2 regions of the Agromyces protaetiae genome follow, and region 1 is predicted to be linked to the other one. Evidence: predicted binding sites of a transcription regulator. Region 1 holds the regulator's gene; the other holds the start of a gene.
What was found. Region 1 encodes HrcA, which represses chaperone genes, less so after heat shock. Its sites were predicted from a motif close to TTNGCACTCGNNNNNNNCGAGTGCNAA; they were not measured.
Positions count from the first base shown of each region.

Region 1 (4,188 bases):
GGGGCGATGCCGCCCTCGGGTCCGACGACGAGCACGAGGTCGCGCCCGTCGAACTCGAGCTCGGTGATCGCGGCTTCGGCGGACGGCTCGAGGAGCAGGATCCGGGCGCCGTCGAACCGGCTCGCCAGCTGACCGGTCGTCGCAGGCTCGTCGACCTCGGGGATCCACGCACGGATCGACTGCTTGGACGCTTCGCGCGCGATCGTCGCCCACCGCTGACGGCCCTTGACCGCCTTGGGGCCTTCCCACCGCGACACCGACCGGGCTGCCGCCCACGGCACGATGCGATCGACCCCGAGCTCGGTCGCGGCCTGCACCGCGAGCTCGTCGCGGTCGCCCTTCGCGAGGGCCTGCGCGAGCACGATCGCGGGACTCGGTCGCGCGTCGCGGGAGACATCCGCGACCTCGAGCGACAGCTCGCGCGCGCCCGTCGACACCACCGCGCCGGTGACGATCGTGCCGCGGCCGTCGCCGATCGAGAGCGTCTCGCCGACGCGTACGCGCGCCACCGTGACCGCATGGCGCGCCTCGTCGCCCGAGAGCTCGACGACGTCGCCCGCGGCTGCGGCCGCGAGCTCCAGCCCCTCGTCGAAGTACAGGCTGCTCATCGAGTCATCCGGATCACCGGGTCATCCGAGGAACTTGTCGCGCAGCCGGGCGAACAGCCCCTGCTGGAAGTGGGTGAGCTCGGGCTTGTGGGGCTTCTGCGACGCCGCGAACTGCTCGATGAGCTGGCGCTCCTTGCCCGAGAGCTTCGTCGGCGTGACGACGTGCACCCCGACCTTGAGGTCGCCGCGGCCGGAGCCGCGCAGGTGCGTGATTCCGCGGTCTTTCACCGTGATGACCTCGCCCGCCTGGACGCCCGCCTTGAGGTCGATCTCGACGTCGCCGTCGAGGGCGGGGATGGTCGCCGTCGTGCCGAGGATCGCGTCGGTCATCGCCACTTCGAGGGTGCAGAGGAGGTCGTCGCCGTTGCGGCTGAAGACGTCGTGGTTCTTGACCTTGATCTCGAGGTAGAGGTCGCCGTTCGGGCCGCCGGCCGGGCCTGCTTCGCCCGAGCCCGGCATCTGCAGGCGCAGCCCCGTGTCGACGCCCGCGGGGATGTCCACGGGCACCGTGCGGCGGGCGCGGACGCGACCCTGCCCCTGGCAGGTGACGCACGGGGTCGCGATGATCGAGCCGTAGCCGCGGCATGTGCCGCACGGGCTCGAGGTCATGACGTTGCCGAGGAGTGAGCGCACGGCGCGCTGGATCTGACCGGTGCCGTGGCACATGTCGCACGTGACGGGCGAGGTGCCCGGCTGGCAGCACGAGCCGTGGCAGGTCTCGCACACGATCGCCGTGTCGACCTCGAGGTCGCGGTGGGTGCCGAAGACGACCTCGTCGAGGCCGACCTCCACGCGGATGAGCGCGTCCTGACCGCGCTCGCGCCGCGAACGCGGCCCGCGCGACTGCTGGCCGGCGCCGAAGAACGTCTCGAAGATGTCGCCGAAGCCGCCGAATCCTCCGGCGCCGCCGAAGCCGCCTTGCCCTCCGAGGTCGTACTGCTGGCGCTGCTTCGGGTCGGAGAGCACGTCGTAGGCGTGTGTGACCTCTTTGAAACGCTCGGATGCCTCGGCGCCCGGGTTGACGTCGGGGTGGAGCTCGCGGGCGAGCCGGCGGTAGGCCTTCTTGATCTCGTCGGGCGTGGCCTCGCGCGAGACGCCGAGGACCTCGTAATGGTCTGCCACGAGGGCGGTTCCTTTCGATCGGGAGTGCGGCGCGGAGGCCGCAGAGTTCAGTGCTCGCCGAGCTGGAGCGACAGGTAGCGCGCGACCGCGCGCACCGCGGCCATGCTCGCGGAGTAGTCCATGCGGGTGGGACCGACGACGCCGAGGCGGGCGACGTCGCGGCCGGGGACCGAGAAGGCGCTCGAGACGATCGAGGCCTCGCCGAGCCCGTACGGCGCGTTCTCGCGGCCGATGCGGACGGCGACGGCGTGCGGGTCGGCCGCCATCTCGCCGAAGAGCCGGAGAACCACGACCTGCTCCTCGATGGCTTCGATGACGCCGAGGATCGAGCCCGAGAAGTCTTGTTCGGTGCGCACGAGGTTGGCCGCGCCCGCGACCACGAGCCGTTCCCCGCGCTGCACGCGCGCCTGCTCCGCGATCGTCGCGGCGATCGTGCGGTAGACGTCGGCGAATCTCGGGTCGGCGTCGACGATCTCGACCGACAGCGCCGCCGCGGCATCCGCCATCGTGAGCCCGCCGGCCGCCTCGTTGAGCCGCACCCGCAGGGTGGCGAGCGTCTCGGAATCGATGTCGGCGCCCAGATCGGCGAGCCGCTGCTCGACCTGTCCGGAGTCGGTGATGAGGATGCAGAGGACCCGATCGGGCGCGAGCTGGACGAGCTCGATGTGCCGCACGCGCGTGCGCGAGAAGCTTGGCACCTGGACGACCGCGAGCTGGTTCGTGAGTTGCGCGATGAGCCGCACGGTGCGGGCGAGGAGTTCGTCGAGATCGTTCGACTCGCCGAGGAAGGTCTCGATGGCCTGGCGCTGCGCTGCGCTCAGCGGTCGTACATCGCTCAGGCGGTCGACGAAGACACGGTAGCCCTTGTCGGTCGGGATGCGACCAGACGAGGTGTGCGGCGCCTGGATGAGCTCTTCCTCTTCGAGGAGGGCCATGTCGTTGCGGATGGTCGCCGCCGACACGCCGAACGCATGCCGATCGACGATCGACTTCGAGCCCACGGGCTCGCGCGAGGCGACGTAGTCCTGCACGATCGCGCGAAGGACCGCGAGTCCGCGTTCCGAGACCATCGACCCCTCGTTTCCGTTCGTTTAGCACTCAGCCCGTTCGAGTGCCAATCCTAACCCGTCATCCTGCGCCGAATTCGTTGCCCGCCCTCCGACTCGCCGCTATCTTGAGCAGCATCCGCGAGTTCCGCGCTTCCCGCACGCGGATGCCGCCACCTCAGCGGCCGATTCACTCGACCCGAAAGGCATCCCACTCCCATGACCGATCCGAACGCACAACCGGCCCAGCCGCCCGCAGCCGCGCCCCTCTCGCCCGAGCAGGACATCCAGTGGGGCTCGTTCGCCCACCTCGGCGGCATCCTCGGGTTCCTGCCGTCGCTCATCATCTGGCTCGTCTTCAAGGACCGCGGCCAGTTCACGAACACCGAGGCGAAGGAAGCGCTCAACTTCCAGATCACGGTGTTCATCGGCTACGCGATCGCACTCGTCCTGTCGTTCTTCTTCATCGGCATCCTGCTCTACTGGGTGCTCTGGATCGCGAGCGTCGTCTTCTCGATCCTCGCCTTCCTCAAGGCGAAGGACGGCCAGCACTACCGCTACCCGTTCGCCATCCGCCTCATCAAGTAGCGCGAGCACGAGACGATGACGCGCCGGTCGGGTCTTCCCGACCGGCGCGTCTCTCTGCAACCATGTGCTCGAGATGACGTTCGCTCATCAGCGAACCCGAACGAGGAGAGTCAGCATGTCCGACGCAACGCCTCCGCCGCCGCCCGCCGGCCCCCCGACGCCGCCGCCGCCCGGCCCTCCGCCGCCTCCGAACCCGTATCAGCAGGCTCAGCCGTTGAGCCCGTCCGACGAGAAGCTCTGGGCGACGCTCATCCACGTCGGCGGCATCCTCTTCGGAATCCTGCCCTCGCTCATCGGCTACCTCGTGCTGAAAGACCGCGGCCCGTTCATCCGCGCGCACACCGCGACGGCGCTGAACTTCCAGATCACGCTGCTCATCGCGTACGTCGTCGGCGGACTGCTCTCGCTCATCATCATCGGCTTCTTCGTGCTGCTCGCGGCATGGGTGCTGTCGATCGTCTTCGGCATCATCGCCGCGATGAAGGCGAACCAGGGCCAGCCGTACACGTACCCGCTGTCCATCAAGTTCGTGAGCTGACGCCTTCGCGAACTGACACCGAGCCCGTTCGACGCCCGCCCCGGCCGCAGCCGGAGGCGGGCGTCGTCGTTCACAGGAACCTTGCACGTCTAGTAGTTGATCAGATACAGTACTAGTCATGACAGACCACATCGCATCCGTCGCCGACGATGCGTTCGCCGCCGATCTCCTGCGCGGCCACACCGACACGATCGTGCTCGGCGTCCTCCGCGCGGGCGACCGCTACGGGTTCGAGATCTACAAGACGATCCGCGACGCCACCGGCGGTCGCTACGAGATCAAAGAG
Region 1 covers NZ_CP035491.1:2,826,723-2,830,910, forward strand. The annotation lists gene ET445_RS13160 (16S rRNA (uracil(1498)-N(3))-methyltransferase) at 1-608, opposite strand, end outside; gene dnaJ (molecular chaperone DnaJ) at 630-1,730, opposite strand; gene hrcA (heat-inducible transcriptional repressor HrcA) at 1,778-2,800, opposite strand; gene ET445_RS13175 (DUF4870 domain-containing protein) at 2,996-3,364, shown strand; gene ET445_RS13180 (DUF4870 domain-containing protein) at 3,480-3,902, shown strand; gene ET445_RS13185 (PadR family transcriptional regulator) at 4,021-4,188, shown strand, end outside.

Region 2 (4,188 bases), 1.3 Mb from region 1:
CTCGCCGAGTACCACCCGGGCGGCACCACCCACCAGGCCATCCCGCCGATCCGCGAGTTCGACGAGACGTTCGACACCGGGGTGCTCCATCAGCTGCCGACCGGGCAACTGCTCATCGTCCACCGCCCCGGCGTTCCGCCCTCGGCCGGAGATGCGGCCGAAGACGTCGACGTGCAACGGCGCGTCTACAGCTGGGTCGGCGCTGTCCTCGGTTCCATCGGCGCCGTCGCCTCGCTCTTCGTCGGCTGGATGCTTCCGCTCGCCGTCGCGGCCATCGTGTTCGGCGTCCTCGGCCTCCGCCGCGAAGAACACGGGCGCTCGCTCGCATTCGTCGCCATCGGCACGGGCATCACGGGCCTCGTGTTCTCCGCGGTGTGGATCGGCTACTACCTCATCGTCTACGGAGCCCTCCCGAGTTGACGCGCGGTGTGGATCGGCACGGGGCCGGTCGGTCGTCAGCCGTCGAGCCGTTCGACGAGGAGCGTCACGCGACGTCCCTCCTCGCGCGTGACGACGATCGTCGCCGACGCGTCGCCCTTGAGCTTCAGTCGGGTGCGCAGCGCGGCGGGGTCGATGTCGACGCCGCGCTTCTTGATCTCGAGCGTGCCGATTCCGCGTGCCGCGAGCGCCTGGCGCAACTGCCGCTCGTCGTTCGGCAGCCGCTCGACGACGCGGAACCCGCGCGCGAACGGCGACTCGAACGCCCGGTCGGCCGTGATGTAGGCGATGCCGTCGGACAGCATCCACCCGCCGTTCGCGCGTGCGAGGTCGCCGATGAGCCGCGCGCGGATGACCGACCCGTCGGGCTCGTACACGTAGTCGCCGAGGGGGCCGACCGGCGCGTCCTCGCTGTCGGCGGGTGCCGTGAGCTCCGACGCCTGGTCGCCGCGGACGACGAGCGCCGCACGGCCGACGCCGGGCCGGGCGAGCGGCCCGAACCACACGCCCAGTTCGACGACGTCGCCGTCGACCGACACCCACTGCGCCTCGGCGCCGGCCGGCACGAGGTCGCGGTCGGTGCCGGGGCCGAGCTTCACGCCGACGGCCCCCGCCGTGACGACGTCGGCGAGGCCGAACGCGAAGTCGAGGGACGGCGTGTACTGCGAGGCATCCGCGATTCTCGTCGTGCGACCGCCCGCGGTCGTGCGCCGAGCGGGGTCGAGCCATGCGCCGCCGATGCCGCCGAGCGCGACGTCCTCGGCGCGCGAGTGCAGCACGCGCGCGTGCGGGAACGGGCTGAGGTTGAACGCTGCGATCGCGGCCGTGACCTCGTCGGCGTCGGCCGCGGTGACCTCGAGGTCGACTGCGGCGAGGGCGAGGGCGTCGCCGCCGATGCCGCAGCCGAGGTCGGCGACGTGACGGATGCCCGCGCGCGAGAAGCGGCCGGCATGGAGGGCGGCGACGCGCAGTCGGGTCGCCTGCTCGAGGCCGGCCTCGGTGAAGAGCATGCGGCTCGCGAACTCGCCGAACTTGGCGCGCGCCTTGTCGCGCAGCTTCGCCTGACTGAGCACGGCGGCGACGAGTGCGGGGGAGTGGCCCTGCTTGCGGAGGTCGGCGACGGTGCGCACGACGTCGGCCTTCGTGTCCCACGGGGGGAGCGAGTCGAGGAGCCGCAGGCCCTCGGGCGAAAGCAGTTCGACGAGCTCGGCGCGGTCCACCCCGTCACGGTAGCAGGCGGGCGAAGGGCGGCCGCGAGACATCCGTCACAACGCTGGCACTCACGTTGCACGAGTGCCAGAACCCGCATAGACTCCCTGTTAGCACTCTCAGTCCGAGGCTGCTAACCACAGTCTTCGTGCAAGACAGCACCCACCACCGAGAAAAGGGGTCAACCGTGTCGGTTTCCATCAAGCCGCTCGAAGATCGCATCGTCATCAAGCAGGTCGAGGCCGAGCAGACCACGGCGTCGGGTCTCGTGATCCCCGACACCGCGAAGGAGAAGCCGCAGGAGGGCGAAGTCATCGCTGTCGGCCCTGGCCGCATCGACGACAACGGCAACCGCGTGCCCCTCGACGTCGCCGTCGGCGACAAGGTCATCTACTCGAAGTACGGCGGCACCGAGGTCAAGTTCGGCGGCGAGGACTTCCTCGTCCTGTCGGCCCGCGACGTGCTCGCGGTCGTCGTCCGCTGAGTCGACGCACCCACGCTCCGAAGCCCGGTCGCCTTTCGAGGCGGCCGGGCTTCGTCGCGTCTGCGGATGATTCGGGCGGATGTCTCGGGGCCCGGGTCGGGGCCCCGCGTTCCGTGCGGCGCGCGGGCGAGGCATCCGCTCGTCCTTCCATGTCCGAGGCCGGGCGTAGGCTGAACCGGTGCCCAGCCCCGAAGCCCCGCTCCAGTCGACCGCGACACCTGCTTCGGGGGTGAACCGCGCGGGCCTCGCCTACGCGGTGGGCGCCTATGTGCTGTGGGGCTTCCTCCCCGTCTACTTCATCGCGCTCGCGCCGTCGGGGCCGATCGAGATCGTCGCGTGGCGCATCCTGCTCTCGCTCGTCTTCTGCGCGCTCCTCCTCTCGGTGACGCGTACGTGGCGACCGTTCATCGCGCTGCTGCGCGACCGTCGCGTCGTGCTCACGATGGGCCTCGCGGGCGTGCTCATCTTCATCAACTGGCAGACCTACGTCTACGCGACCGTGACCGACCAGGTCGTCGAGGCCGCGCTCGGGTACTTCATCAACCCCATCGTCACGGTGTTCCTCGGCGTCATCGTGCTGCGCGAGCGGCTCAACGCCGTGCAGTGGACGGCGGTCGGCATCTCGATCCTCGCCGTCGTCGTGCTCGCCTTCGGGTACGGGCAGCTGCCGTGGATCGCGCTCGTCCTCGCCTTCTCGTTCGGCTTCTACGGGCTCATCAAGAAGCGCGTCGGGCCGCGCGTCGACGCCGTTTCGGGGCTCACGCTCGAAACCGTCTGGCTCGCGCCGCTCGCGGGCGCCCAACTCGTGTTCGTCGCGATGACGAGCGGGCTGACGATGGGCACGGCGGGCGCCGGCCACACGACCCTGCTTCTTCTCGCCGGCGCGATCACGGCCATCCCGCTCCTCCTCTTCGCGGCGGCGTCGCGCCGGCTGCCCCTCATCCAAATGGGGTTCATCCAGTACTTCGCGCCGTTCATTCAGTTCCTCGTCGGCGTCTTCGTGCTCCACGAGCCCATGCCGTTCGAGCGCTGGATCGGGTTCGCGCTCGTCTGGGTCGCGCTCGTCGTCCTCACGTTCGACGCCGTGCGCAGCGCACGCGCTTCGCGCCGGGTCGTCGACGACGTCGCCGAGCTCACCTGAGCGCTCGCGTCATCCCGCGTCTCAGAACGCGCATGATCGTTGCGTCGCGCGACGGAATCCTACGAGGGATCGCGCTCTCCGCCGTCGAAGGTGACGGATGCATAACGCTTCGCCGGTGTTACCGGGTTGTAATCGGGATTTGTTGGTTCCGTGACAATGCCCCAACTACTGTGACAGAACCGGCGTGCCCCCAAGGCCCGCTCCCAACGAAACATCCTTCAGTCCCAAGGAGCAACATGAGCGTTTTCGGCAAGTCCGTGCCTGCTCGTTCGCGCGGCAAGGTCTGGACGGGAGTCGCGGTCGCCGCGACGAGCGCCCTCCTCCTCTCCGCTTGTGCGAGCGGCGAGACCGAGTCCCAGGAAGGCGCGGGCCCCCGCGACGAGCTGGCGCTCACGATCGGCACGGCCCTTCCGCAGACCGGCAACCTCGCCTTCCTCGGCCCGCCCGAAGAGGCGGGTGTCGCCTACGCGACCTCGCAGATCAACGCCGTGTCCGACAAGACCGGCCTCACGCTCGACGTCGTCTACGGCGACTCCGGCGACACCGACAACAAGGCCTACGAGACCGAGATCCCCCGCCTCCTCGGCGAAGACGTCTCGGCCATCATCGGCGCTGCGTCTTCGGGCACCTCGCTCCAGTTCATCGACCAGGTGACCGGCGCAGGCGTCATCCAGTTCTCGCCGGCCAACACGTCCGACGCGTTCACGACGTACGACGACAACGGCCTGTACTTCCGTACCGCTCCGTCCGACGTGCTCCAGGGCGAGGTCCTCGGCAACCTGATCGCCGAAGACGGCAACCAGACGCTCGGCCTCATCGTGCTGAACGACTCGTACGGCACCGGTCTCGCGAAGTACGTCTCGGAGGCCTTCGAGGCCGCCGGCGGCGAGGTCGTCGCGGAGTCCACCTACAACAC
Region 2 covers NZ_CP035491.1:1,564,753-1,568,940, forward strand. The annotation lists gene ET445_RS07390 (DUF4190 domain-containing protein) at 1-420, shown strand, start outside; gene ET445_RS07395 (class I SAM-dependent methyltransferase) at 456-1,658, opposite strand; gene groES (co-chaperone GroES) at 1,835-2,131, shown strand; gene rarD (EamA family transporter RarD) at 2,310-3,272, shown strand; gene ET445_RS07410 (ABC transporter substrate-binding protein) at 3,509-4,188, shown strand, end outside.
Region 2: a site for HrcA is predicted at 1,712-1,738, ahead of groES (co-chaperone GroES). Genes of this name have one in related genera too.